4 regions of the Bradyrhizobium sp. HKCCYLS3013 genome follow, and region 3 is predicted to be linked to each of the others. Evidence: predicted binding sites of a transcription regulator. Region 3 holds the regulator's gene; each other region holds the start of a gene.

Region 1 (7,278 bases), on a different contig from region 3:
GATCGCTTCGCGCCTCGATTGTGCGCCACCGCAATCTCCAGTGGAGCAGCCTCAATTAGTAGTCGACCTTCACGAGATAGAGCCCTTCCGGTGGCGCGACGACGCCACAGGCGGCGCGATTGCGCGCGGCGAGCGCGGCGGCGAGATCATCTGCGGTCCAGCGGCCCTGCCCGACCCACACCAGCGAGCCGACCATCGAGCGCACCTGGCTATGCAGATAGGAGCGCGCGGAGGTGAGGATGGTGATCGCATCGCCGTCCCTCACGACATCGAGTTGATCGAGCGTCTTCTCCGGCGACTTCGCCTGACATTCCGTATCGCGGAAGGTCGTGAAATCATGCCTGCCGAGCAGCCGCTGCGCCGCCGCATGCATCGCCTCCGAATCCAGCCGCTGCGGCACGCGCCAGACGCGGCCGACCTCGAGCGCAAGATTGGAGCGGCGATTGACGATGCGATAGCGGTAGTGCCGCTTCCGCGCGGAGAACCGCGCTTCGAAGCTGTCGGGCACGATCTCGGCATGGAGCACCGCAACCGGGTTCGGCCGCAGATGCGCGTTGAGTGCGTCGCGCAGCTTGTCGGGGCGGAACTCCTTGGCGATGTCGCAATGCGCGACCTGCCCCATGGCGTGGACGCCGGCGTCGGTACGGCCAGAACCGTGCACGCGCGTCGGCACGCCGCAGGTCGCCTGCACCGCCGCTTCCAGCGCGCCCTGCACCGACGGCAAGGTCGCCTGCAGCTGCCAGCCGCAGAACGGCGCGCCGTCATATTCGATGGTGAGCTTGTAGCGGGGCATCGCCTCGATCGCGTTTGGCCGTCATTGCCGGGCTTGACCCGGCAATCCATCCATGGACGAAGCTTGTTCGCGAGATGGATGCGCGGGTCAAGCCCGCGCATGACGAGCTGAATTGGTCAGCCGAAGCGCCGGCCCGGCGCGACGGGCGTGCCGCGCAGGAAATCCGCGGCTTTCATCGGGCCCTTGCCGGCGCGCTGCAGCTCGGTGACGCGGATGGCGCCGTCGGCGCAGGCGATGGTGAGCTGCTCGTCGAGCACGGCGCCGGGCTCGCCCCGGCCGTCGGCGAGCGCGCAGCGCAGGATCTTCAAACGCGCCGCCTCGCCATCGAGGGTGACCTCGCTCCAGGCGCCGGGGAACGGCGACAGGCCGTGGATGTGACGCAGCACCGTATGCGCCGGCTTCGTCCAGTCGATCCGCGCCTCGGCCTTCTCGATCTTGGCCGCGTAGGTCACGCCGTCCTCGGCCTGCTTCGTCAACGTCAGCCCGCCGCGCGCCAGCGCCGCGATCGCGCGCACCATCAGGTCGGCGCCGATCCGCGACAGGCGATCGTGCAGGTCGGACGCCGTCATCGCGTCAGTGATGGGCAGACGCTCGGCCATCGCGACGTCGCCGGTGTCGAGACCGACATCCATCTTCATGACCATCACGCCGCTTTCGGCGTCCCCTGCCATGATGGCACGGTTGATCGGCGCAGCGCCGCGCCAGCGCGGCAGCAGCGAGGCGTGGAGGTTGTAGCAGCCGAGTTTTGGTGCATCGAGAATCGCCTGCGGCAGGATCATGCCATAGGCGACGACGACGGCGGCGTCGGCCTGGTGGGCGCGGAACGCAGCCAGCGCGTCCTCGGTCTTCAGCGTCTTCGGCGTGAGCACGGGAATGCCGAGCCGCCGCGCCTCGGTCTCGATCGGAGTCGGGGCCAAGGCCAAGCCACGGCGGCCACCGGGCTTCGGCGCGCGCGTGTAGACGGCCACGATCTCGTGGCCGTGGCCGGCGAGCTCGAGCAGGGTCGGCACGGCGAAATCCGGCGTGCCCATGAAGATCAGGCGAAGCGGCATCTGGTGCGCCCCTCAAGGCTTCATCCTGCCGTCATTGGCCGGGCTCGTCCCGGCCATCCACGTCGCAATGCCAACGCGAGAGGCAAGACGTGGATGCCCGGGTCAAGCCCGGGCATGACGGAGGAGAGAGTTGATCGTTACTCGCCGGCGCGCTTGGCGGCCTTGGTGAACTTCTTCATCACGCGGTCGCGCTTGAGCTTCGACAGATAGTCGATGAATAGCACGCCGTTGAGATGGTCGATCTCGTGCTGGATGCAGGTGGCGTAGAGCCCCTCCGCATCCTCCTCGCGGACCAGCCCGTCGAGATCGGTGAAGCGTACGCGCACACGCGCCGGCCGCTCGACCTCCTCGTAATATTCGGGGATCGACAGGCAACCTTCCTCGTAGACCGACAGCTCGTCCGACTTGGCAACGATCTCCGGATTGATGAAGACGCGCGGCTCGCGCTTGCCTTCCCCGTTCGCGTCGGGCTTGGCCAGATCCATGGTGATGACGCGCAGCGGCTGCGCGACCTGAATCGCTGCGAGCCCGATGCCTGGCGCGTCGTACATGGTCTGAAACATGTCGTCGACCAGCTGCCGGATCTCCGGCGTGACCTTCTCGACCGGCTTGGACACCAGCCGCAACTGCCGGTCCGGCAGGATGATGATTTCTCTTAGGGACATGGCGCGCGATTTAAGCCGCGGAACCGGCGCGGTCAATGTGATGGCTCGCAGTTAAGACTTCGCTAACCATGAATTTCAATGTCTCGTTAACCATGATTCTTTACCCGGCCTTAACCATAAACGTTCTCTCTTCGTTCGCGAGGTCTTGCGAATCGGATAGACGGGGGTGATGACCGCCAGCCAGTCCCTCAATCCTGTCGTCGTCATGATCGGCGATCTGCCGGTGCGCGCCAGCGACGCGCTGATCGGGTTTGGCGTGCTGGTTCTGCTCCTGCTGCTGATGATCGTCGCGGCCGTGGTGCGCTCCGGCCGGCGCGGCGCCGAGCTCGCGGCCCAGCAGGCGATACGCGCCGATGAGATCGAACAGCGGTTCGGCGAGATGATCCGGGTGCAGAGCGAGGCCTCCGGCCGGGTCGACGCGATGGCGCAGCTGCTTGCCGGGCGGCAGGTGGACCTGGCGCGCAGCGTCAACGAGCGGCTCGACGCCGTCACCCATCGCGTCGGCCAATCGATGGAGCAGACCACGCGCCACACCATGGATTCCTTGCGCGTGCTGCACGAGCGGCTCGGCATCATCGACAACGCGCATCGCGATCTCAGCGAGCTCACGACACAGGTCACGACCTTGCGCGACGTGCTCGCCAACAAGCAGTCGCGTGGCGCATTCGGCCAGGCGCGCATGGAGGCGATCGTCCAGGACGGGCTGCCGAAGGGCAGCTACGCCTTCCAGTACACGCTCGTCAGCGGCAAGCGGCCGGACTGCGTCGTGTTCCTGCCCGACACGCGGCCGCTGTGCATCGACGCCAAGTTTCCGCTCGAGGCAGTGACCGCGCTGCACGACGCGGAGACGGAGGACGAAAAGCGCGCCGCCGCGCAGCGCCTGCGCACCGACGTGCTGCGCCACGTCAACGACATCGCCGAGAAGTACCTCGTGGTCGGCGAGACGCAGGACACGGCGCTGATGTTCGTGCCGTCGGAATCGGTCTACGCCGAGATCCATGACGGCTTCGACGATGTCATCCAGAGAGCCTATCGCGCCCGTGTCGTGCTGGTGTCGCCGTCGCTGCTGATGCTCGCGATCCAGGTCATGCAGCAGATCATGAAGGACGCGCGCATCCGCGACGCCGCCGACCAGATCCGCAACGAGGTCATCCATCTCGGCGACGACCTCGGCCGCCTGCGCGAGCGCGTGCTCAAGCTGCAGAAGCATTTTGGCGATGTCGGCGAGGACATCCGCCAGATCCTCATCTCCGCCGACAAGATCGAAAAGCGCGCCGCGCGGATCGAGGAGCTCGATTTCAGCAAGCCGGATGCGCCGGCGGACTCTCCGCGCGTTGCGCCGGGCGCGGGCGCGACGCCGGACCTGTTTCCGCTGGCGGGGCGGATGCAGGCGGGGGAATGACCGCGGCGTCGCGAAAGCTGTCCAGATCTGCTACCACCCATCGATGACCGCACCTGACGCCGCCTCCGACATCAGAGCAACCGCTGCAAAGCCTGAGGCCAAGCTCGCCCCCACCTGGCGCGAAAGCATGGCCGTCTACCTGCAGCCGCGCGTGCTCGTGGTGCTGTTCCTCGGCTTCTCCTCAGGTCTGCCGCTGGCGCTGTCCGGCTCGACGCTTCAGATCTGGATGCGCGAGCTCGGCGTCGATCTCGGGACCATCGGGCTGTTCGCGCTGGTCGGCACGCCCTACACGCTGAAATTCCTTTGGGCGCCGCTGGTCGACGCGCTGCACGTGCCGCTGCTGACGCGCGCCTTCGGGCGGCGGCGCGGCTGGCTGGTGTTCGCGCAATTGCTGCTGATCGCGGCCATCCTGCTGCTGGCCGTGACTGACCCGGCGCATGCGCCGTTCATGGTCGCGCTGGCCGCGCTGCTGGTCGCCGCGATGTCGGCGACCCAGGACATCGTGGTCGATGCCTTCCGCGTCGAGAGCCTTCCGGAGAGCGAGCAAGCCGCGGGCATGGCGGCGTATGTCGCCGCCTACCGCATCGGCATGCTGGTCTCGACCGCCGGCGCGCTGGTGGTGGTCAGTGCATTCGAGAACTCGGGGTTGACGCGTCCGTCGTCCTGGATGTGGGGCTATGTCGCGATGGCCGGAATGGTGCTGATTGGCACGATCACGGCCCTCGCGGCGACCGAGCCGGCACAGTCGCAGCAGGCGGAGGCCGCGATGGGCGCGGACACCGCGCTCACCCGCGTGATGCATGCGGCCGCCGGAGCCTTCGTCGAGTTCCTCAGCCGACGTGATGCGCTCACGGCGCTCGCCTTCGTCGTGCTGTTCAAGTTCACCGACGCCTTCTCCGGCACGATGACCGCGCCGTTCGTGATCGATCTCGGCTTCAGCAAGGTCGACTACGCAGCGATCGTGAAAGGCGTCGGCCTCGCCGCCACGCTCGCCGGCGGCTTTGCCGGCGGCTTCGTCGCGCGGCGCTATTCGCTCGCCACCAGCCTGTGGATCGGCGGCATCGTGCAGGCGCTGGCCAACCTGTCGTTCTCATGGCTCGCCATCGTCGGCGTCAATCAATGGGCGCTGGCGCTGGCGATCTCTGCGGAGAACTTCACCAGCGCGATCGGCACCGTGATCTTCGTCGCCTATCTCTCTGCGCTGTGCCAGAATCCGCTGCACACCGCGACCCAATATGCGCTGCTCACCGCACTCGCCGCGGTTGGACGAACCTATCTGTCATCGGGCGCGGGCTATGTGGCGAAGGCGACCGGCTGGCCCACATTCTTCGTCATCTGCGCGCTCGTCGCGATCCCGAGCCTCGTGCTGCTTGCTTGGCTGCAGCGGCGCGGGCATTTCGATGAATTGGGGCCAGTGAAGGTCTAGCTGCCGCCTGGAGTTAGACTGTCATCCTCCGCGAAGGCGGGTGATCCGGCATTGCGGAGACGTCGGCGATCGACCGCGAGACCGCGGCGTACTGGATCGCCCGGTCAAGCGGGGCGATGACAGCGGAAATCGTGGCGTTGCATTCGCGTGAATGCTCCCAGCGGCCTCAACGCTTCACCAAGCTCCACTTGGTCACGACCGCCTCGCTCATCTGTCCCGCATCATGCGCGCAGGCGATCTCGTCGACCTTGACCGCGATCTGCTTGCCGAGCAACCCCTTGAGCTGCGACGCCTGAGCCGTGTTCGCGGTGACGAGCTGGAACGTCTCCGGGCCGGTCTCGAGATTGCACAACCCGCTCGGCGGCGGCAGACGGCGCGGCTCGCTGGTGATCTGATAGGCCGCGGAGGGCTGGCCCGGCTTGGCGCCTTTCAGCTTCAGCGCGTTCAGCTCGCCGGACAGCACGTCACCGGCATTGAGCGGCTTGCCGACCTTCTGCGGTGTCTCGCTCTGCTGCGCCAGGACGGACGGAGCCGAGAGCGCCACCCAAATCGCGCCCAAAGCCAGCCGTTTGCCGAATCCGCGTTTCGTCATCATTCCACTTTCGTCTGTGCCTAGAACAAGGTCCGCTGCCGCATCGCGGCCGAGAGCGTGCCTTCGTCGAGATAGTCGAGCTCGCCGCCGACCGGCACGCCATGCGCCAGCCGCGTGACCTTGACGTTCGCCTCCTGCAGGAGGTCGGTGATGTAGTGGGCGGTGGTCTGGCCATCGACCGTCGCGTTCAATGCGAGGATGATCTCCTGCACCTCCGGCGCATGCGCGCGCTGCACCAGCGCGTCGATGGTGAGGTCCTGCGGACCGACTCCGTCGAGCGGCGACAAGGTGCCGCCGAGCACGTGATAGCGGCCGTTCGAGGCCTTGGCGCGCTCCAGCGCCCAGAGATCGGCGACATCGGCGACGACGACGATCATCGCGGGATCGCGCCGCGGATCGGTGCACACCGTACAGGGATTCTGGGTATCGATGTTGCCGCAGGTCTTGCAGACCTGGATGCGGTCGATCGCGACCTGCAGCGCCGAGGCGAGCGGCACCATCAGCGCCTCGCGCTTCTTGATCAGATGGAGCGCGGCACGCCGCGCCGAGCGCGGCCCGAGGCCGGGCAGGCGCGCAAGCAGCTGGATCAGGCGTTCGATCTCAGGACCGGCGACGGCCATCAGTTCACGAATGTCATCGGGTCAACTAACCAAAACCGAAGCCTGGCGGCAGGCCGAGCTTGCCGGTGATGGCCTGCATCTTCTCCTGCATCGCGGCTTCCGCCTTGCGCCGCGCGTCGCCGTGCGCGGTGACCAGCAGGTCTTCCAGGATCTCGGCCTCCTCCGGCTTGAGCAGCGACGGATCGATCTTGATGCTCTTCACGTCCATCTTGGCGGTCATGCGCACGGCGACCAGACCGCCGCCCGAGATGCCCTCGACCTCGACGTTGCCGAGCTCCTCCTGCATTTCCTGCATCTTCGTCTGCAGCTGCGCCGCCTGTTTCATCATGCCGAGAAAGTCAGCCATCGGAGCACCTCATCATCAGCCTTCTTGTTGAGCATGATCTTTCGGAAGACCGGTTTCCACGTTTCCGGATCATGCTCTAGAAATCGTCATCGTCGGACTCGTCGGGCGGCTCGACAGCACTGGCGTCCGATTCGGGCGGCTCGGGGGCGAGCCGGCGCACTTCGACCACCTTGGTGCCCGGGAACCGCGCCAGGATCTCCTGTACGCGCGGATCGGCCTCCGCCGCCGCCTCGCGCTCGCTCTTGGCGCGCAGATTCTGCTCGCGCAAGGTCGCCTGACCCGGCTCGTTGGAAACGATCACCGTCCAGCGCCGGCCGGTCCAGTCTTCCAGCTTGCGGCCGAGGTCCGAGACAAGCGAGCGTTGCGCCGTCCGTTCCAGCGC
Region 2 (7,278 bases), on a different contig from region 3:
AGGCGGCGCCTGCCATGAAGACCACTGCGGCCAAGAAGCCGAAGGCTGTCGGCAGCACCAATTGAGATTTATCGCGTTCGGGTCGGGCGGGCTCTGACCCTCCGGGCCGATTGCGGACTCGGATTCCTCGCGGCCCCGTCTATATTGACGGTGTGGCAGCGCGTTGGAGTTCGTCGATGGGGATGCGGCCCCGGGACATTGCCAGCCGGATGGCGGCCCGGCGCCAGAAGGGCGCCGCACAGGCTCGGGACGGCTACGTTCGCGACACGTTCACGCTGCCGCGCGAGCAAGCGCGCGCCAAGGCCCGCGACTATCTGACCCGCTATCCCAAGGCCGGCTACATGAGCGCCGTCGAAAGCTGGCGCGAGCTTCCCGACGGGGCGATCGAGTTCACGATGCGGCGGCTTCCCAGCGCCGATTGAACGATTCCGGCAAGCGCCTCATTCCTTTTCGCCAAGAAGCTTGCGTGTGTCGCGATTGATGAAATGAAGCCGCGTGCAGGCCTTGCAGACCACGGTTTCATAGGAGCACGTGGGATCGCCTGGCTTCGGCTCTTCCAGCCAATGCTGCACGTTCATCCCCGTTCGCGGACATTTGAAGATCAGATTACCCATACAAATTTAAATGTCTGCCAGGATGCAGACCGGCATTTTGATCTCGATCAAGCTCGGCTGCCGAAATGACGCGCAGTCGACCTCGCCGGCCACAGGCTGAGGTTGTGGTTCTCGTCGGTGACAATCCACAAGAGGTCTGGCGAGCCGTCAGGCCTGATCCAGCGACTCGGCGACGATCCGGATGCGGAAGACCGGCTGCCGTGCCTCGTCGAGCAGCTCCATCTGCCATTCGGAGTTTTCGGCGAGCTTGCGCGAGATGCTGCTGGCCATGTCAGCGCAGACGGTGGTCATCTCTTTCCAGGCTGCGTTGCGGTCGGCGCACTCGGTCCCATACTCGGACGCGCCTGAGAAGTGGCCGTTGCGGATACGAAAGTAATAGAGCGGCATTGCCAAAACCGGTGAGCCCTGACCGCCCCAGGCCGCTGGGTTTGATGTACGCACCACAAATGGAAGCGCAAAACCCACTCGGATCAATTCCGGTAAAATACGGTCGGTCGCGCTGTTCGCTTCGGTTAGGCTGATTGCCGTTGGTGATGTGCGGCGCAACCGGGCACAGCGAAGGCCGACGAATGAGCCTCGGACCGCCGCGGTCCGAGGCTCGGCGTCAACGTCGTAGCTTCCCAGCAAGGGCAGTTCGGCAATGACATAATTAAATTAGTACGAAACCTGTCGGCGTGCCTTGCGTCAGATCAAGGTTGCAATCTCGATCAACCGCCGCGGGACGCACTTGGCTGCGGTCGAAGATCCGTTCCGGCACGACTGTCAGTCGGTAGGCAATCTGCGTCGCGCCGTCGACCATTTCCAGGAGTTCGTCGCAGGCCGGACAACGCCTCTCTCCCGCGGCGCCTTGCTGCGAGTGAAGCTCGATCCTTTGAAGGCCGGCCCTGCAGGACGGACACGTCACGTCATCTCTTGTCATCGCCGATATGAAGCGCAGCGCCCGCAATCCGTTCCCCGACATCACGACAATGACGGAGGGAGATGCATCCCGAGCGGAGCTATCAACGTCGAAAGCCCCGGACGTGGTCCGGGGCTTTCTTTCGGCGCGGATGGTTTCAGGGCCGTGCGCCTACGGGTGACGGAGCCTGCAAATGTTGGAGCTGGCAGGCTGCAAGGGATCGGTCGACGCCGCATCACTGACAATACATCACGGACAATACGGGTCAGCCATCATCGCAACGAACAAACAAATCCGGGGCTGATCAAAAATTTGCTCAGACGTACGACAACCACGATTATATAACGCAACCCAAAGTTTATGACAATGGTTTGTGGCTTGAAGATGTCGTGGGCGCGGGGGCGCCGCGTGATGCGGGTCACGCGGGTCTCGTCCAGGCCGTTCCTCAGGCCGGCATGAGGAGCTTGCGCGAATGGCACGCTAACCCATCCCTCGGGCGTGGTCCGACACGAAGTTGTCCGAGGTTCGTCGTTTCATCTGTCGCTCGTCATATGGCGGCCGCCGAGCTGGTCGGATCCGCGTGCTGCGGAACTTCGCGGCCGGACGCCGCGTGCAGGGCGGCTGCACATCTGCATCGAAATCGTGCGTCTGCACGCACGATGAGCCGAACAAAAGCAGAAGAGGCGAGGGAACTTCGTTCTTCTCAGGAGAACCACGGACCGTGCGATCTACGCACGCGTGTAGGAGTTTGGTAGTTTCAAGGAAAAGTCTTGACGAGCTCGATCGGCCCGACGATCGCGGCATTGAAGTCGGCGAGGTCTTCGCTGGGAATCCAGTACTCGAGATGCTCTCGGCCGCCGGCCTCATGCACTTCGTACGCGTCGATGAAGCGTCGCAGGATCGCGAAGCGCAGCACATGGCCGCAGCCGCTCGCCGGTACGTTCAAGTCCCTCGCGATCTTCACGGCATAGGCCTCGGTCAGCACCGGGTAGAAGATCGGCTGCTCCGGAAGGCGCGGCGGAAACGCCCGCATGCCCGAGGCTGCGATCAAGGCGAACTCCTTTGGGCCGACCGGGCGCCACAGCGTGAGGGTCTGTTCCTTGTTGGATCCGGTCATGCTGGTCCCGAAAATTGGAAGCGGTAGGGGGCTCACAGAGAAGGACCAGCAGGATGATAGGGCACGGTCGAGACCACGATAACAACTTATAATTGAAGTGGCGTCTGTCACTGGCGCGAGAGGCGAGGTTGGAGCGCTCGGACAGGCCGGTCGTAATTCGCATGATCGCCGGTCGGCGGCTGCGCCGCTCGCGCGCATGGCCTCCGCCTTCAGCCGAGCCAGGATCCTCTCGCGGTCGCCGTCATCCAGCATCCCTTACTTCGCTTGTGGGCGCGCTCGTCGGGCAGCGCTTCCTCGGCGGTGCTCGGTGCACTGGGCGCCGGCCCCTCGAGCGGCAGGCGTGTCCCCGCGGCTGTCAGGGGTTTGCGAAGAGAAGAGGCGTGATTGTCGAGAAGAACATATTGCGAACAAAGAACGGATGGAGTACATTCACCTCAAGATTGCTGGCCGACCTCGTTAACCGTTTGTCCATCTCGCGAATCCCCGCCATAAGGAGCGCCAATGTCCGCCACCGCCCTGCGTATCGTCGAAGGTTCCTCAATGGATAAGAGTAAGGCGCTCTCTGCTGCGCTGTCCCAGATCGAACGTCAGTTCGGCAAGGGCTCGGTGATGAAGCTGGGCAAGAACGACCGCTCGATGGATGTCGAGACGGTGTCGACCGGCTCGCTCGGGCTCGACATCGCGTTGGGGATCGGTGGGCTGCCGAAAGGGCGCATCGTCGAGATCTACGGTCCGGAATCCTCGGGCAAGACCACGCTGGCGCTGCACACGGTGGCGGAAGCGCAGAAGAAGGGCGGCATCTGTGCCTTCATCGATGCCGAGCATGCGCTCGATCCGGTCTATGCGCGCAAGCTGGGCGTCAACATCGATGAGCTCCTGATCTCACAGCCGGATACGGGTGAGCAGGCGCTGGAGATCTGCGACACCCTGGTGCGTTCCGGTGCGGTCGACGTGCTGGTGGTCGACTCGGTGGCGGCGCTGGTGCCGAAGGCCGAGCTCGAAGGCGAGATGGGCGAGTCGCTGCCGGGCCTGCAGGCCCGCCTGATGAGCCAGGCTCTGCGCAAGCTGACGGCCTCGATCAACAAGTCCAACACGATGGTGATCTTCATCAACCAGATCCGCATGAAGATCGGTGTGATGTACGGCTCGCCGGAGACCACCACCGGCGGCAATGCGCTGAAATTCTATGCCTCGGTCCGCCTCGACATCCGCCGCATCGGCGCGATCAAGGAGCGCGACGAGGTGATCGGCAATTCCACCCGTGTGAAGGTGGTGAAGAACAAGCTGGCGCCGCCGTTCAAGCAGGTCGAGTTCGACATCATGTATGGCGAGGGCGTCTCCAAGATGGGCGAGATCCTCGATCTCGGCGTCAAGGCCGGCATCGTCGAGAAGTCCGGCGCCTGGTTCTCTTACGATAGCCAGCGTCTCGGGCAGGGACGTGAGAATTCGAAATCGTTCCTCAAGACCAATCCGGACATGACCGCCAAGATCGAAGCCGCGATCCGCCAGAACTCCGGCCTGATCGCCGAGCAGATCCTGGCCGGCAATGCCGAGCGCGACGCCGACGGCGAGGAGCCGGCGGAGGAGTAGAGCTACGACGGCGGCGGGTGCCATGGACGTCGTGTTGCCGACGTTCCGGCGCCCGTTTGCAGAAGTGTGGTGTTCTGCCGAAATCTGCGTTGCTGCATGACCAATGCAGTGAGCCCGGGTTTCTGAGCGCCGGATACGATCTTCAGCGCGAATAGTCGAAAGCGTGCGGGCGGACGAGCGGACCGGATCCGCGCGGCGGCACCGACGTTTCCGGCGCCGGTCCTGGGCGCCGGGAGCCGATTGCGAACGTGTTGATAGCGCCTTGAGCCAATCAGGTCGTGCCGGAGCCAACAGCATGACACGTTTGATTTTAGCGGCCGATGATCCCAGCGCCGGAGCGCTTCGGAGGGGCGGCTTTGCCGACCTGGTGGTGCCAATTCTCCATCGTTTCGTGTGGGGACCGCTGCCATCCGATGCCGAATTATCGGCTTATCTCGTCCAGCGCACCGTGCGACGGAAGCGGGGGCATTGGTTGGATTTCGCCTCGCGCGTCGACTTCATGGCGGTCGGCGGGCGGAGTCAGAGTTTTCTCGAACTTGTCGACCGTTGCGATAGCGTCGAACTGTGGATGGGGACCCGTCCGAACGATCAGTTGGTGCTGATCTGGCTCTTGGATTATCTGCGCGATTACGCCGAGATCGCGACGAAGATCGTGTTGCGACACCTCGATGCGCCAGTCTTCGACGCCTTGGCCAGACAACCCGCCGGCCGGACCATTGCCGGCGTGGCGCTCGCGCGTGAGCATCTCGACCTGGGCCATCTGGCATGGCAGGCGTTTCGGACGCCGACGCCGCAAGCCTGGTTCGATCTGTTGAAGCAGGATCTCAGTGCACTGCCGCAGCTTCGCCGCTGCGTGCAGGAGATGCTCGATGAGCTTCCCGGTGTTGCCACGGGCCTGGGAGCATCGGAACTGCGAATCCTCGAATTGCTGTCAGCCGGCTATCAGCACCCCTTCGACCTGTTGCCGCATCATCGGGATCGCTTTCAACGCCGCGTCTATGACTATTGGGAAGGAGGCACGTTGCTTGACGGTCTGGCACTCGCGCCGGTGCCGGCAATTTCGGGCCTCGACGAATGGCCGTTCTCGGTCGAGATGCACGACAGCCGTGAACGCCTCGAGCGCTACAAGGCCAGCAGGCTGTCGCTGACGCCGCTCGGCAAGGCGATCCTCGCCGGCGAGGAGGATTTCAGCAGCCATAATCCGATCCGGCGCTGGTGGGGCGGCACCGAATTGATCAACGCCAATCTCTGGCGTTGGCATGCGGTGCTCATCGCTCCGGATCCGGGCACGTCTGACGTCATTGTTTGCCGCGAGCCGTGGCGCCCGATCGCTCGGAACATGCGTGAGGAAGCTTACTCCGCCGCCTGGGCGTAGTCCGCCACCGGCGGGCAGGAGCACACCAGATTGCGGTCGCCGTAGACGTTGTCGACGCGGCCGACCGGGCACCAGTACTTGTCGGTGCGCGAGGTGCCCGCGGGGAAGCAACCCTCGCTGCGGCGGTAGGCCCTGTTCCAATCGTCGTCGGCGATGTCGTGCACCGTGTGCGGCGCGTGGCGCAGCGGCGAGGCCTCGATTCCGAAGCGGCCCTGCTCGACCTCGGCGATCTCCTTGCGGATCGCGATCATGGCGTCGCAGAAGCGGTCGAGCTCGGCCTTGGATTCCGATTCCGTCGGCTCGATCATCAAGGTGCCCGCCACCGGGAAGCTCATGGTCGGCGCATGGAAGCCGTAGTCGATCAGCCGCTTGGCGATGTCGTCGACGGTGACGCCGCTGCTCTGCTTGAGCGGCCGCGGGTCGATGATGCATTCATGCGCGACGCGGCCGCGCTCGTTGCGGTAGAGCACCGGAAAATGCGCATCGAGCCGCGCCGCGACGTAGTTGGCGTTGAGGATCGCAATCTCGGTGGCGCGGGTCAGGCCGTCGCCGCCCATCAGCAGCATGTAGATGTAGGAGATGGTCAGGATCGAGGCCGAGCCGTAGGGGGCGGCCGAGACCGGCCCGACCGGATGCGCGCTCGCGCCGTCGGTCGCGGGGTGACCGGGCAGGAAGGGCGCCAGATGCGCCTTCACGCCGATCGGGCCCATGCCCGGGCCGCCGCCGCCATGCGGAATGCAGAACGTCTTGTGCAGGTTGAAATGGCTGACATCAGCGCCGTAATCGCCGGGCCTGGAGAGGCCGACCTGCGCATTGAGGTTGGCGCCGTCGAGATAGACCTGTCCGCCGTGGGCATGGACGATGTCGCAGATGTCGCGGATGTGCTCCTCGAACACGCCATGCGTCGAGGGATAGGTGATCATGATGGCGGCGAGCTTGGCGCCATGCGCTTCCGCCTTGGCCTTGAGATCGGCGAGATCGACATTGCCGCCTGCATCGCAGCCGACCACGACCACCTCCATGCCGGCCATGTGCGCGGAGGCCGGGTTGGTGCCGTGGGCGGAGGAGGGGATCAGGCAGATGGTGCGGTGGCCCTCGCCGCGGGCGGCGTGGTAGCCGCGGATCGCCAGGAGGCCGGCATATTCGCCCTGCGCGCCCGAGTTCGGCTGCAGCGACACGGCGTCATAGCCGGAAATGCGGCACAGCCAGTCGGTCAGATCGGCGAACATCGTGTGATAGCCGGCCGCCTGCGCGCGCGGCACGAACGGGTGCAGGCTGGAAAATTCCGGCCAGGTCAGCGGGATCATCTCGGTGGTCGCGTTCAGCTTCATCGTGCAGGAGCCGAGCGGAATCATCGCGCGGTCGAGCGCGAGGTCGCGGTCCGCGAGCTTGCGCAGATAGCGCAGCATCTCGGTCTCGGAGCGATGCGCGTGGAACACCGGATGCGCGAGGTACGGCCGCTGCCGCTTGAGCTCGGCCGGCAGCGCCTCGCGGGCTTCCGCCTCGATCGTCGTGTAGGAGAGGTCGCCGCCGAATGCGCGCCAGACGGCTTCGACGACATCGGCCGTCGTGGTCTCATCGAGCGCGATCCGCAGCCTGCTGCCGTCGCGGCCAAGATTGATCCGCTCGCCTTCGGCGCGGGCGATGATCGACTCGGACTTGGCGCCGGCCTCGACGGTGATCG
Region 3 (7,278 bases):
AACGCCTGCTGTCGATTCCGTTCCATCAGGACCATGTGCGTGCCCTGGCCGATCTCGACTAGGCGCTTGTACGGCGCGCTCGCGAGTCGAACGAACAGGTCGTGCGCCATCTCGAAGCTGACATCCACATCCCATTCCGCCGAGAGCAGGAGAACCGGGCAGTTGATGCTGCCGGGATCATAGGTCGGCCTGGCCGCGGTCCAATGCGCGCGGACGTCCTGTACCGCGCCCGAGGGCGCGCGGATCGCGTCGGGGTACGGCGAGTCCGGATCGGTCGCGAGCGTCGCCTGCGCCCAGGTCTCGAACCAGCCGTCCGGAATCAGCTTGTCCCGCGCGTGCTCCGGAGCGGCGCCGCGCCATGCCGCCTCGAACGCGCGCGGGGTGACGATCCGATAGGCGCCGAGCGGTCCGCCGGCGTCGATGCGCAGCGGCTCGCTCGACAGCCAGAGCGGCGTCACCAGGATCAGCTTCTCGAGCTTCGCGTTCGCCGCGCTCGCGAACATGCCGGCGATCGTGGCGCCCCAGGACATGCCGAGCACATTGACGCGCGGGATATCGCGATGCCGGCGGATGAAATCCACTGCGGCAGAGAAATCGTCCACGGCGGTCCACGCATTGGCCAATGGAGAACCTTCCTCTGGCGCGCGCGACATCTCCGGCGGCCGGCTGGAGCCGCCGTAGCCGCGCGCGTCGACGGCCCAGACGTCGTAGCCGGCCTGCGCCAGCACATCCATGAAGGAGGCGCCATCGACCGCGACGTCGAACAGGCTCGCGGACGAAAAGGTGGCGCCGTGCATCATCACCAGCGTGCGCTCGGCCGAGAAGCGTTGCAGGTCGTGCCGGCGCTTGTTGATGAGCTGAAGCTGGACGTCGGACACCGGACCTTCGATCAGGCGGCGCTCGGAAACGATGCGCGAGGAGAACGTTGCATTATCGATCATGGCCATCTCGGATCAGGCGAAGTGCCAGGCAAACCGGTCGCCGTCGCGGCTGACGCGCCCGGCCGAGGACTCGGCGAAATGGGTGGTGAACACGAGGGAGCCGGTCTCCGCGGCATGGTTCATCGCCCATAGCCGTGAGGTCCGCGCCGCCTCCGGGAATTCGCAATAGACCGAATTCCAGTCCGGATGCGCGACCTGCATCGGATGATGCAGCACATCGCCCCAGAACAGCGCGCGCTCGCCACGCGAGCTGAAGCTGATGCAGGCGTGATCGATGCTGTGACCGGGGCTCGGCACAAAACGGAAGCCGTCGACGACCTCGCTGCCATCGACCGTGATCTCGCGCGCGAGGCCGGCCTCGACGATCGGCAGCACGCTGTCTTCGTAGACCCCCGGCATCGGTGGATGCAGCATGGGTCCGAGCCCGGCCGCATCCCTGATCGCGGCGTCCGAGCCGTCGCCGGCCGAGAGGGCGGCGACATAGGCGCGCTCTCGGCCCGAGAAAACGTGCTGGGCGTTCGGAAACACCGGCATCCAGCGGCCATCGGCAAGCTGCGTATTCCAGCCCACGTGATCCGCATGCAAATGCGTCATCAGGACGAGGTCGACATCGTCGGGGGCGACGCCGGCCGCCCGCAATCGGTCGAGGAACGGCTCGTTCAGGCGATGCAGAACGGCCGCGCCGGGCCGCTCCTTGTCGTTGCCGGTGGCCGTGTCGATCAGCACCACGCGCTCCGGCGTCCGCACCAGCCAGCTATGGATGCTCAGGCGCAGCGATCCCGTGCGCGGATCGACCGATCCCGGCCCGAAACGGCCGCGTTCGCGGGCGATGCTGGCGGCGTCCACGCCTGGAAACAGAAACTCCCCCTCGACCGCATCGAGACCGATCTCGAAAATCCTGCTGATGGTGGCGTCCCCGACGCGATAGGTCGTGATGTCCTGCATGTTTGGCGGCCTCGATCCGAACGGTGATCTTGTCTGGGCCGAGATCTACGATTAGGTCATGCATTCCTCAAATCGATCCAACTCATGCAGTCCATCGATCATTTCGATCTTCGCTCCTTCGACCTCAATCTGCTGGTCGCGTTCGACGCGCTGATGCAGGAGCGCAGCGTGACACGCGCGGCGGCGCGCCTGAAGGTGGGGCAGCCGGCGATGAGCCATTCGCTGTCGACGCTTCGCGTGCTGCTGCAGGATGAGCTGTTCGTCCGCGTCGGCACGATCATGCAGCCGACCCCCAAGGCTGCGGTGCTGGCCGGACCGGTTCGGGCGGCGCTGGCCCAGATGCAGGCTGCGTTGCACGCCGCACCGGAGTTCGACCCAGCGACCGAGCAGCGCACCATCCGCTTGGGATTCTCGAGCGAGGTCGAGCTGCTGCTGATCCCCGAACTCACGGCGGAGCTGCGTCGAACGGCGCCCGGCGTGCGGCTTCTCAGCCGTCCGACCGAACGCAACGAGGTGCATCGTCTGCTCGACGAGGGCGCCTTGGATGTCGGCGTCGGCTGCTTCGAGGCGGTGGCGCTGCGGCACCGATCCCAGTTCCTGTTCGAGCAGGCGCTGAGCTGCGTCTACAATCCAAAGCGCATCGCGATGAAAGCGCCGATCGGCCTGGATGCCTATCTGTCGCTTCCGCACGCGCTGGTGACGCTGACCAACAGCCTGCAGGGCTGCCTGGAGGCGGCGCTGGATGAGATCGGGACCGAGCTCAACGTGGTCTCGGCCTCCTCGGATTTCCTCAGCGTGCTGGCGACGGTGGCCGCCTCACCGGTGATCACCACGATCCCGACCCGGATGGCAAGGCTCTACGGACCCCGGTTTGGGCTGGCGCTCTGTCCGGCGCCGTTGAAGTTGCGGCTGCCGGCGGTCTCGATGGTCTGGCCGCTGCAGCTCGACCGCGATGCCGCATCGGTCTGGCTGCGGAACATGGTGGCAAACATCCTGCACACCACCGAGCGCGCCGCCTGTCGCGCGGCTGCCGGATAGCTCCGTCTGGACTCCGTGTGCACGTGAGCAGATCGCGACTGCCCCCCGGCATGATTGCAGAGTTTCTCGCGCGATCGTGAGGCGTCGGGCCGGGCGACACACCTTCAGGCGATCGGAACGCAGAGAGGGGTTAGGCCCTTGGCCGCGCCGTGCGCGTTCGGTTAGAACGCGATTCAGTCGATCTGCCCGTCTTCGTCCGAAGGTAATCCCATGGCCCTGATGCCGGTCTCCGATGCGTTGTCCGCGGTGCTCGCCGGCACCGAGCCGCTGGCTGAGGAAATGGTCGGGCTGGACGAGGCCTATCACCGCATCCTGGCCCGCGACCTCGCGGCGCTGCGGACGCAGCCGCCCCAGGCGATGTCGGCGATGGATGGCTATGCGGTGCGCGCGGCCGACGCAGCCAAGGCCAAGGCGCGGCTGAAGGTGATCGGCGAGGTCGCGGCGGGACGGCCGTTCGATCGCGTGGTCGGGCCCGGCGAGGCGGCGCGGATCTTCACCGGCGGCGTTGTCCCCGCAGGCGCCGACGCGGTGGTGATCCAGGAGGACACGATCGCCGAGGACGGCCATGTCGTGATCACCGAGGCCGCGATCACAGGCCGGCACATCCGGCCGGCCGGCGTCGACTTCCACCAGGGCATGGTGCTGCTGAAGGCCGGGCGCCGACTCAGCGACCGCGACCTATCCCTGGCGGCCAGCATGAATCATCCGGCGCTGCCGGTGCGGCGGCGGCCGAAGGTGGCGCTGCTCGCCACCGGCGACGAGCTGGTGATGCCGGGCTCGACGCCCGGCCCGGGGCAGATCGTCTATTCCAACGGCTACGGCTTGCGGGCGCTGGTCCGCAGCGAGGGCGCGACGCCGATCGATCTCGGCATCGCCGCGGATACGATGGAGGCGACGGTCGCTGGAATCCGGCGCGCCCGCGCGGCCGAGGCCGACGTCCTGATCACGACCGGCGGCGCCTCGGTCGGCGATCACGACCTGGTCAAGCAGGCGCTGGAGGCCGAGGGCGTCGAAATGGCGTTCTGGAAGATCGCGATGCGGCCGGGCAAGCCGATGATGCACGGACGGCTCGGCGACATCAGGGTGATCGGACTGCCCGGCAATCCGGTGTCGTCCTATGTCTGCGCCATCCTGTTCATGGTGCCGCTGATTCGGCGCCTGCTCGGCCGCGACGAGGCCGTGATGCCGCGCGAGACCGCCCTGCTCGGCCGCGAGTTGGGGGCGAACGATTCGCGCGAGGACTATCTGCGGGCGCAGCTCAAGGAGCGCGCCGACGGCACCCTGGTCGCAACACCGGTGACGCAGCAGGATTCGTCGCTGCTCGGCAATCTCGCGCTGTCGCAGGCGCTGGTGATCCGGCCGGCGTTTGCGCCGAAGGCGCCTGCCGGCAGCCCGTGCGAGATCCTGCGCCTGCCGAACTGAGCCGCTTCCCCGGTAAAGCCCGGTCCGTTCATCATATTTTTAGGATTGCGGAACACACATCGAACATATAGTGTCCGTTCATGATTTGTTTTTAGTATGTTGCGGGCGACGCGATGACGGTCCGACTCCAGGGCGCTCTCAGCCGGCTTGTGCTCAAGGCGCAGCTCCTGGACTCGGACGACAACAAACCGGGGACCAGGTCGAGATGCTGACGCGCAAACAGTACGAACTTCTGCGGTTCATCAACGAGCGGCTCAAGGAAGCCGGCGTGCCGCCGTCCTTCGACGAGATGAAGGATGCGCTCGATCTGCGTTCGAAGTCCGGCATTCATCGCCTGATCACGGCGCTCGAGGAGCGCGGCTTCATCCGCCGGCTGCCGAATCGCGCCCGCGCGATCGAGGTGATCAAGCTGCCCGAGCTGTCGCAGGCCGCGGGCAACCGTCGCGGCTTCACGCCGTCGGTGATCGAGGGCAATCTCGGCAAGGTGCGCACCAGCACTCCCGCGCTGGACGATGGCGAGCGCCCCGTGGCGGTGCCGGTGATGGGCCGCATCGCCGCCGGTACCCCGATCGAGGCGCTGCAGACGCGCAGCCACACCATCAGCGTACCTGCCGACATGCTCGGCAACGGCGACCACTACGCGCTCGAGGTGCGCGGCGACTCGATGGTCGATGCCGGCATCCTCGACGGCGACATGGCGCTGATCCAGCGCAACGAGACCGCCGACACCGGCGACATCGTGGTGGCGCTGATCGACGATGAGGAAGCCACCTTGAAGCGCTTCCGCCGCCGCGGCGCATCGATCGCGCTGGAGCCGGCCAACACCGCCTACGAGGTGCGCATCTTGCCGCCGAACCGGGTGAAGATCCAAGGCAAGCTGGTCGGGCTGTACCGCAAGTACTGATCGCGAATGGGATCGGTCGATCGGCGGCGGGCGCACGCGCTGTCGCCGCCGAGCGAGAAGCCAGCCAAGCTGGAAGCAGCCAGCAAAATACGCCACACGCGAATGCACTTCATGATGTGCAGCGCGGCATGCTCAAACGCTTGTGATCGGCCGCGGGCACACGCGATGCAGATCAGCGCAGAATTGCCGCGAAGCGCGCGCTAACATCACCATCGATGTCCACTCTGATAGAGGCCTGCGCCTGTCCGGGGGGAGCGTGGGTCGGCTATCTCTCAACGAGGAGCGATCCGATGTGTGACTACAGCCTCCATGCGGTTGCGTCCCGTCCCGCCAAGGTCGGCGAGACGTTGATCTCGATGACCTTCCGTGGCACCGCCACCCGCGGCTTCGCGTTGGAGAGCGAGCCGACCGTCGCAGTCTGCATGCTGCCCGGCACCGAGTTGGCCTTCGCCGAGGACGTCCGCTACGACAGCCGCTGGCTCTGGACCCGGACGATCCGCGAGCGCGTCGCGAAGTTCAACAGCATCGAGACGCACATTCCCGATCGCCATCACGACGCGATCGAGTTCGCCGACGGCCGCCACGTGCTGGTGACCCAGCTCTGCGAGGGCCAGCGCGTCACCGTGCTGCAATTGCCGGTCAGCAAGCAGCCGGCAGAGCGTCGCCCGGACATCGCCGAGGATGTGCCGACGTCGCCGGCCACACCGATTCGCCGCATCAGCATCACCTGAGGGTCTGCGCGTCGGCATTTCTGTCGGTCGTGAGCGCGCTTTCGACGGTGGGAGACTTGGTCAACTTGGGTTCTGCAAGCGCAAAGTCCTCTCGGGCGAATCTCACGCCCCGGCATCGCATCGGATAGGAACGACATCCCTCGGCCGGCATTGTTTGCCGGGGGAGCTTGCCGCCGTGGTCAACAAGATCGATTGGAACAAGGCCGGACGGATCACCGAGCCCGGCCGCTACATGCTCGCGTTCGGATGGCTGACGGTCACGGCTGATGACGTCGCCATCTGGCAACGCTATCCGGGCGCTGCTTTCACGCTGGTCGAAGGGCCCTCGCTGTTCGATGGACCAGACGACACCGAGTATCATCTCGGCACGTTCGAGCTGCCCGGGCGCTCAATCCTGCTCGCCCTGCTCCGTCTCCGGCGGCGTCGCGTCCTGAAGCCGCGCGGCCGGCGCACGCGGCGTCAGCGTCGTGTCGAACTCGCCGGCCTCGGCGGGCGCCGGCCACCATGGGCGGTCAGTGCCGCCGGCGCGCGCCGGCGTCACGGCGAAGCCTTTGCCCTGCTGCACCAGCAACAAGGCGCCCTGCTGCCGCAGCCGCTCGCGATCGATCACGGCCGCCGCGCAGGATGACGGCGCGGCGCGCGCGGTGACGATCAGCGCGACACGGGCGCAATCGTCGGCGAGCGCCTCAGCGCGCAAGGTCATGGCGGCGAAGCGGCCGTCGGCCATCGCGACCACGCAGCCCGCCTCGTCGCAGGAGACGCCATCGGCGAGCGAGGCGTCCGCCGGCAGCCGGGCATCGGCGTCGGCCGCGAGCCACTCCTTGGTGGCGAACACATCCTTGCCGGCGCGCATCACATGCAGGCGTCCGTCACGGCCGCGCACCGCCACCGCGCGCCCATCGCCGGCGACCAGGACGTCGGGCAGCGGCGTCGCGGCCGCCCAGACGGTGGCGGCCGAGAGCATCACGGCGCCCAACCAGCGCAGCGGTGTGCGCAGCAGGCCGATCAGGATGACGCCCAGGCTGGCCAGGATCAGCGGGCCGATGCCGAAGGCCGGGATGCGCCCGACCGCGCCCGGCAGCGCCGCCACCCAGCGCGTCACCGCGATCATCCAGTCGATGCCGAGGCCCATCAGCGACCACCAGATGCCGTCCAGGCCGAACGGCGCCGCCAGCAGGCCCATCAGGCCGGCCGGCATCACCAGCGCCGAGACCACCGGCATCGCCGCGAGATTGGCGAGCACGCCATAGGGCGTCACGCGATGGAAATGGAAGGCGGCATAGGGCGTGGTCGCGAG
Region 4 (7,278 bases), on a different contig from region 3:
ATCACGCCGATCGTCGAGGCGAACGACTCCTGGACCGCGGAAGCCGGCTACATGCATTCCATGCAGCTGCAGTATTTCCCGCATGCGACCGGCACGAAGGCGCCGCCCCTGCCGGGAGTGACCAAGACCGGCGTGGCGCGGCCGCGGGCGGTCGCCGTCGCGGCCTGAGCGTCGCAGGGGAGCTTTTGCGGGGCTGGGTTCGCTCAGTCCTGCAAGGGGGCTCGGTGCGGCGGCCAATCAACCTTTCATCACGATTTTTGTGAGTGTGCGCTGCAGGAACGCCTTGCGCGGTGCGGTGGTTGACCCCGCACAGAAGCAAGGAGAGAGACATGCAACGCACGATCAAGATGGCCGCGCTGGCCGGAGCCACGCTGGTGATCGGCACCGCCGCAGCGTCCGCGCAGGGCTATGCCCGTTTCGGCGACTCCATGGCCTGGGTGCCGCCGGCGCAGACCACCGATTCCGAGCCGGTGTATGGCGCAGCGCCGGCGCCGGCCTACGCGCCCGGTCCGGTGGCCGGCCCAGTGGCCTGGGGCGGCGGCTACAATGGCACCAACCATCCGACCCCGGGCTCGACCCAGGGCGATGTCGGTCCGTCCGGCAACAACAACGGCACGCTGACCGGCGTCTATCGTCAGTGGTAATCGCTGTCAGATAAGTCAGCGTCCAGTCGACAAGCCCGCCGCCCGGACACGAGCGGCGGGCTTGTCTTCCGCAAGGAGCTACCGAGAGACAGCCGCGTTGGATTATTCAATCGCGGCAATGTGAGCGAAGCGTTGTGTCGCAGCATTGTCGTGACCTGCCGCGGAACCGGCAGGGTCCTTACGTTGTTTGCTCCGCGATAATTAGGAACGAAGGAGCAAGTTCATGACGCGCATGTTTGGTTTGGCGGCCTTGACCGCGGTCACGCTGGTTGCCGGCACCGCCGCCGCTTCAGCCGGCGAGTACGGCCCGGGTGGCTACGGCTATGGCGGCCAGGTCACCAGCACCTACGCCTACCGCGATTCCTTCGCCTGGGCGCCGGGTCCGGTCTATGAGGAAGGCTACGTCGCGGTCGCGCCGGGCCTGTATGACGGCCCGGGCTGGGGCGCCGGCTACAACGGCACCAACCATCCGACCCCGAGCTCGACCCAGGGCGATGTCGGCCCAAGCGGCAACAACAACGGCACGCGCAGCGGGTATTATCGCTGGTGAGTTGAGTTGGTAGAGCAACGATGAAGCCCGTCGCGCTTGGCTGAGCGGCGGGCTTTGTCGTTGCGTTACAGGGGGGAGACGATAGGCTGGGTAAGCCTTGTAACCTCGAAGTCCAGCGGACCCGCGCATGAAAGTCATTCCGCCGTTTCAGCTCGTCCCTGAACCGTTGGATGACGTCGCGCGCGAAATGCCACCTTTCAAATTGGCGCCAAAGCCGATCGGACGCAGGCACCGGCTCGGTGGAAGCCCCGATTTCATCCAGGGTGATGAATGGCCGACCTGCAAGACCTGCCGGGTCAAGATGACGTTCTACGGTCAACTCGATTCGATCAATGACGAGATATGTATCGCGGATTGCGGGATGATCTACGTCTTCCTGTGCTTCGATTGCTACGCGTCGGAGTCGTTCGTTCAATCGAACTGATGTACGATCTAGGGTCCGTGCAAGCAGCGACCTCTCGCATGGCGCACGAGCCCGTCGTCCCGACCGTCATCGCGAGGAGCGGAGCGACGAAGCGATCCAGAGTCTCGCGCCCGGCTCTGGATTGCTTCGCTTCGCTCGCAATGACGGCGCGACGGAACTACTCCGCCGCCTCGCTCGCGGCGCCGCGGCTGCGCTTCTTCGGCTTGGCCGACTTCTCCAGCACCGGCTTCAGGAATTGCCCGGTGTAGCTGCGCGGGGCCTTGACGATGTCCTCGGGCGGGCCCCAGGCGACGATCTCGCCGCCGCCGTCGCCGCCCTCGGGGCCGAGGTCGATGACCCAGTCGGCGGTCTTGATGACCTCGAGATTGTGCTCGATGACGACCACCGTGTTGCCCTGGGCGACCAGCTCGTGCAGCACTTCCAGCAGCTTCTTGACGTCGTGGAAGTGCAGGCCGGTGGTCGGCTCGTCCAGGATGTAGAGCGTGCGGCCGGTGGCGCGCTTTGACAATTCCTTGGCGAGCTTCACGCGCTGCGCCTCGCCGCCGGACAGCGTGGTGGCCTGCTGGCCGACATGGATGTAGTCGAGGCCGACGCGGCGCAGGGTCTCGAAGGTGTCGCGCACGCGCGGCACCGCCTTGAAGAATTCGGCGGCCTCCTCGACGGTCATGTCGAGCACGTCGGCGATCGACTTGCCCTTGAACAGCACGTCGAGCGTCTCGCGGTTGTAGCGCTTGCCCTTGCAGACGTCGCAGGTGACGTAGACGTCCGGCAAAAAGTGCATCTCGATCTTGATGACGCCGTCGCCCTGGCAGGCCTCGCAGCGGCCGCCCTTGACGTTGAAGGAGAACCGGCCGGGCTCGTAGCCGCGCGCCTTCGATTCCGGCAGGCCGGCGAACCATTCGCGGATCGGCGTGAACGCGCCGGTATAGGTCGCGGGGTTGGAGCGCGGGGTGCGGCCGATCGGCGACTGGTCGATGTCGATGATCTTGTCGATGTGCTCCAGGCCCTCGATGCGGTCGTGCGGCGCCGCCGCCTCGTTGGCGCCGTTGAGCTTGCGCGCGATCGCCTTGTACAGCGTGTCGATCAGCAGCGTCGACTTGCCGCCGCCGGACACGCCGGTGATCGCCGTGAACAGGCCGAGCGGAATCTCGGCGGAGACGTTCTTGAGATTGTTGCCGCGGGCGTTGACGACCTTGATGGTGCGGCGATGGTTCGGTGGCCGCCGCTCGGGTACCTCGACCTCGAGCTCGCCGGTGAGATATTTGCCGGTCAGCGACGCCGGATTGCGCATGATCTCGGCCGGCGTGCCCTCGGCGACGATGTTGCCGCCATGGGTGCCGGCGCCGGGGCCGATGTCGAGCACGTAGTCGGCGAGGCGAATGGCATCCTCGTCATGCTCGACCACGATCACGGTGTTGCCGAGGTCGCGCAGCCGCTTCAGCGTGTCGAGCAGGCGGGCATTGTCGCGCTGGTGCAGGCCGATCGACGGCTCGTCCAGCACGTAGAGCACACCCGTCAGCCCCGAGCCGATCTGCGAGGCCAGGCGGATGCGCTGGCTCTCGCCGCCGGACAAGGTGCCGGAGGAGCGCGCCAGGGTCAGGTAGTTCAAGCCGACATCGAGCAGGAAGGTCAGGCGGTCGCGGATCTCCTTGAGGATGCGGGTGGCGATCTCGGTCTGCTGCGCGTTCAGGGCCTTCGGCACCTCGGCAAACCATTCGCCGGCAGCCTTGACGGAGAGATCGCTGATTTCGCCGATGTGCTTGCCGCCGACCTTGACGCACAGCGCCTCGGGCTTCAGCCGGAAGCCTTTGCAGCCGGCGCAGGGCACGTCGTTGAAGTACTTGCCGAGCTCCTCGCGCGCCCATTCGCTCTCGGTCTCGCGGAAGCGGCGCTCGATGTTGGTGATGACGCCCTCGAACGGCTTCTTGGTATCGTAGGCGCGAACGCCGTCCTCATAGGTGAACTTGATCTCGTCGTCGCCGGAGCCGTGCAGCAGCGCGTTCTGCGTCTTCTTCGGCAGATCCTTCCACTTGGTGTCGAGCGTGAACTTGTAGAACTTGCCGAGCGCGGTCAGCGTCTGCAGGTAGTAGGGCGATGACGACTTGGCCCAGGGCGCGATCGCGCCCTTGCGCAGCGTGACGTCCTTGTCGGGGATCACGAGGTCGGCATCGACGTGCTGCTCGACGCCGAGGCCGCCGCATTCGGGGCACGCGCCATAGGGGTTGTTGAACGAGAACAGCCGCGGCTCGATCTCGGGGATGGTGAAGCCGGACACCGGGCAGGCGAACTTCTCGGAGAACAGGATGCGCTCGGGCCCGCTCTTGTCGTGGATCTTGGCCACCTTCTTCTTCTCGTCATGGCCGGGCTTGACCCGGCCATCCATCTCCTTCGAAGAGGATGGATCACCGGGTCTCGCGCCTTCGGCGCGGCCCGGTGATGACGAGGAAGGGGCTGCATCCGCGAACTCGATCACGGCCAAGCCCTCGGCGAGCTTCAGCGCGGTCTCGAAGCTCTCCGCCAGGCGCTGGCCGATATCGGGGCGCACGACGATACGGTCGACGACGACATCGATGTCGTGCGGGAACTTCTTGTCGAGCGTGGGCGCCTCGGCCAGCTCATGGAAGGTGCCGTCGATCTTGACGCGCTGAAAGCCCTTCTTGAGATATTCCGCGAGCTCCTTCTTGTACTCGCCCTTGCGGCCGCGCACGACCGGCGCCAGCAGATAGAGGCGGGTGCCTTCGGGCAGCGCCAGCACGCGGTCGACCATCTGCGACACGGTCTGGCTCTCGATCGGCAGGCCGGTGGCCGGCGAGTAGGGCACGCCGACGCGCGCCCACAGCAGGCGCATGTAGTCGTAGATCTCGGTGACGGTGCCCACCGTCGAGCGCGGATTCTTCGAGGTCGTCTTCTGCTCGATCGAGATCGCCGGCGACAGGCCGTCGATCTGGTCGACATCCGGCTTCTGCATCATCTCCAGGAACTGGCGTGCATAGGCCGACAGCGATTCGACGTAGCGGCGCTGGCCCTCGGCATAGATGGTGTCGAAGGCGAGCGAGGATTTGCCGGAGCCGGACAGCCCGGTGAACACCACCAGCCTGTCGCGCGGGATCTCGACGTCGATGTTTTTCAGATTGTGCTCGCGGGCGCCGCGGATGGTGATGGCCCGCAGGCTCGACTGGTTGGCTTGCGCGCGCTGCTTGGCCTTGAGCACTTCATCCATGGCGATCGTCCCACGGCGCAGAGTCGCGCCATCGTTGCAGGCGCGTTCTGCCGGGAGCCGGCCATCGGACGCCAGAGGGAAAAGGTATGGTCGGAACGTAGGAAGAACGTGGCCGGATTTCCAGTGCCGTCAGCGAATCATCAACAATGCGCTCAGGGAATGGCAGCGAATGGCAGGAGGCTGCGGTTCCGTCCGGCCCTGCGCGCGATCCCGCAAAGAAAAAGCCTCCGCTCTGGCAGAGCGGAGGCTGTGTGCGTTGGCCCGGAGGCGACGTTCTTAGAAGTGGTAGTTGATGCCGACCTGACCGGAATGCACGTTGAGGGTGCCGGTCGCGAGCGTGCCGAGGCCGGTGAAGGTGTAGCTCTCGCCACCGAAGCTCTTGTAGAGGTACTCGCCCTTCAGCGACCAGTTCGGGGCGAACATGTACTCGACGCCTGCGCCGACGGTCCAGCCCGAGTGGATCTTGCTGTCCGAAACGGCGACGCCGGGAGCCGTCAGCGAGATGCGGTTGTCGGCCCAGGCGTAACCGCCGGTGGCGTACAGCAGGGTCGGGCCGAAGGCGTAACCGATGCGGCCACGGACGGTGCCCCAGTCACGGATCTTCGATTCGGCGGTCACGCCAAGCGCGCCGACGGAGGCATTGATGTCAGCCCAGGCAGCATCGGCCTCGAGGCCGAACACGACAGCACCCTGCTGCCAGTTGTAGCCGACGGTGCCACCGGCGAAGCCGCCCTTCATGGCCGCAAAGTCAGCATCCTCATTGGCGTAGCCACCCATCGCACCGATGTAGAAACCGGTCCAGGTCTGCACCGGCGCGAGAACCGGGGCCTTGGTGTAGGTCGGGCGTGCGGCGAGATCAGCGGCGGCAGCGGGAGCGGCCAGGGCGGCCAGGGCCACGGTCGCGAGCAAGATCTTCTTCATTCCAGTCTCCAGTTTATTCCTCGAAGTCCGCATCGCACCGATAAGCTTACGCACGAAACAGACTCACCCGTTCAAGTTGACGAGGTTCCTATAGCCCGGTTCCGTACGGATTACCGTCACCCTGAAGACACACTCGCGGCCAAACCGCGTTTTTACGGCCCAGTTCCAGAAAGCCTATGTTACTCAATTGCTTGGTTCCGTGTGTGGCGAGCCGGCACGGTGGTATCGGTGCAACAAAAAAGGCCGGCTTTCGCCGGCCTTTCTCGGAACCTGTCGGTTGCAGGTATCAGTATTTGGCAATGACCGGGCCGCCGAAATGGTAGCTGAGGCCGACCTTGACGGTGTGGACGGTGTCCTTCCACTCGGAGCGGTTGGTCGCGAAAGCGCTGTACTGGATCGCGCTCTTGCCGAAGTCGAGATAGTTGTACTCGAGCTTGGCCGACCAGTTCGGGGCGAACATGTATTCCGCGCCGGCCCCGACCGTGTAGCCCCAGCGGGTGGTGGTCTGGCTGAAGACGTTGCCCGGCACGCCGTCGTAGCGGTGCTGCAGTTGGCCCACGGCGGCACCGCCGCTCACGAAGAACAGAGCGGGACCTGCGGCGTAGCCGAGGCGGCCCTTGATGTCGCCGAAGCTGGTCAGCTTGGTGAAGAAGGTGTCGCCCACGCCGGCATTGACCACTGCGGAGCGGCCGTTGATGTCGGCCCAGTGATAGTCGCCTTCGAGGCCGAACACGACGTTGTCGACCTGCCAATTGTAGCCGAGCACGCCGCCGACGAAGCCGCCATTGGTGTTGTAGTTCTGGGTGCCCAGGAAGCCCGGCGCATTGAAGCGGCCAAGGAAGGTTTCCTTGCTGGTGCCCCAGCCGCCGCCGCCCTGGATGCCGGCGTAGAGGCCCGACCAGCTCAGGATCTGCGCGACCATGGGCGGCGCCTTGGTGTAGGGCCGTGCCGCCATGTCGGCCGCCGACGCGGACGTGGCGGCCGCGACGCCGGCGAGGGCCGTCGTGATCACAAGCAACTTCTTCATCAAATTCTCCCCCGGGAGGTTGGAATGACAAGCGATGGGCAAGTCATACACAGGGCATCCCGGAGACGCTGTAACGCGCCCGCCACAGAAACAAAAAAGCGTTATAAATCATATATTTAGCACAAAAACGCCGCGACGCTGCCGGGCTGTTGACACGAAAAAGGCCGGCGTGGAGGCCGGCCTTTCCGAATGCGTGCGAGTGGCGGCTTTTTTCAGTAGCGGGTGCCCATCGGCGCTCCGAATCGATAGTTCACTCGGACGGTCGCCATGTCGATGTCCTGCTTAATGGTGTCGACGCGCGACAGCACGGTGGCGGTGGCCGGGAAGCTGATGTCGCGCGAGCCCATGAACAGGTGGTCGTACTCTACGGCGACCGACCAGTTCGGCGCGAAGCCGAACTCGACGCCGGTGCCGACGGTGCCGCCCCAGCGGGTCTCGCTGGCGGAATCCAGCAGCGTGCCGACCGGGAAGGGCGCAGCCGCATTCGCCGTG

What was found. The regulator LexA, encoded in region 3, represses DNA repair genes until DNA is damaged. The targets are predictions, from matches to a motif close to TGTTCNNNNTGTGTTCNG.
Region 1: ACQR1F_RS15625 (DNA recombination protein RmuC) is a predicted target of LexA. The motif match lies at 2,632-2,649, and genes of this name have one in related genera.
Region 2: recA (recombinase RecA) is a predicted target of LexA. The motif match lies at 3,022-3,039, and genes of this name have one in related genera.
Region 4: uvrA (excinuclease ABC subunit UvrA) is a predicted target of LexA. The motif match lies at 4,930-4,947, and genes of this name have one in related genera.

Annotation. Positions count from the first base shown of each region.
Region 1 covers NZ_JBNPTK010000007.1:218,615-225,892, reverse strand. Annotated here, with positions in the region: gene truA (tRNA pseudouridine(38-40) synthase TruA) at 56-793, opposite strand; gene fmt (methionyl-tRNA formyltransferase) at 910-1,845, opposite strand; gene def (peptide deformylase) at 1,983-2,510, opposite strand; gene ACQR1F_RS15625 (DNA recombination protein RmuC) at 2,680-3,912, shown strand; gene ACQR1F_RS15620 (AmpG family muropeptide MFS transporter) at 3,956-5,338, shown strand; gene ACQR1F_RS15615 (hypothetical protein) at 5,505-5,930, opposite strand; gene recR (recombination mediator RecR) at 5,951-6,550, opposite strand; gene ACQR1F_RS15605 (YbaB/EbfC family nucleoid-associated protein) at 6,576-6,896, opposite strand; gene ACQR1F_RS15600 (DNA polymerase III subunit gamma/tau) at 6,973-7,278, opposite strand, start outside.
Region 2 covers NZ_JBNPTK010000010.1:99,120-106,397, reverse strand. Annotated here, with positions in the region: gene ACQR1F_RS19055 (hypothetical protein) at 1-65, shown strand, start outside; gene ACQR1F_RS19050 (hypothetical protein) at 177-422, shown strand; gene ACQR1F_RS19045 (DUF6894 family protein) at 762-1,001, opposite strand; gene ACQR1F_RS19040 (hypothetical protein) at 2,270-2,563, opposite strand; gene recA (recombinase RecA) at 3,131-4,219, shown strand; gene ACQR1F_RS19030 (DUF1835 domain-containing protein) at 4,515-5,594, shown strand; gene gcvP (aminomethyl-transferring glycine dehydrogenase) at 5,573-7,278, opposite strand, start outside.
Region 3 covers NZ_JBNPTK010000003.1:1,288-8,565, forward strand. Annotated here, with positions in the region: gene ACQR1F_RS06755 (alpha/beta hydrolase) at 1-941, opposite strand, end outside; gene ACQR1F_RS06760 (MBL fold metallo-hydrolase) at 954-1,886, opposite strand; gene ACQR1F_RS06765 (LysR family transcriptional regulator) at 1,971-2,924, shown strand; gene ACQR1F_RS06770 (molybdopterin molybdotransferase MoeA) at 3,135-4,346, shown strand; gene lexA (transcriptional repressor LexA) at 4,552-5,250, shown strand; gene ACQR1F_RS06780 (hypothetical protein) at 5,541-5,981, shown strand; gene ACQR1F_RS06785 (ComEC/Rec2 family competence protein) at 6,370-7,278, opposite strand, start outside.
Region 4 covers NZ_JBNPTK010000017.1:42,456-49,733, forward strand. Annotated here, with positions in the region: gene ACQR1F_RS25875 (lipase family protein) at 1-168, shown strand, start outside; gene ACQR1F_RS25880 (hypothetical protein) at 330-644, shown strand; gene ACQR1F_RS25885 (hypothetical protein) at 868-1,194, shown strand; gene ACQR1F_RS25890 (hypothetical protein) at 1,322-1,618, shown strand; gene uvrA (excinuclease ABC subunit UvrA) at 1,776-4,838, opposite strand; gene ACQR1F_RS25900 (outer membrane protein) at 5,115-5,759, opposite strand; gene ACQR1F_RS25905 (outer membrane protein) at 6,046-6,786, opposite strand; gene ACQR1F_RS25910 (outer membrane protein) at 6,999-7,278, opposite strand, start outside.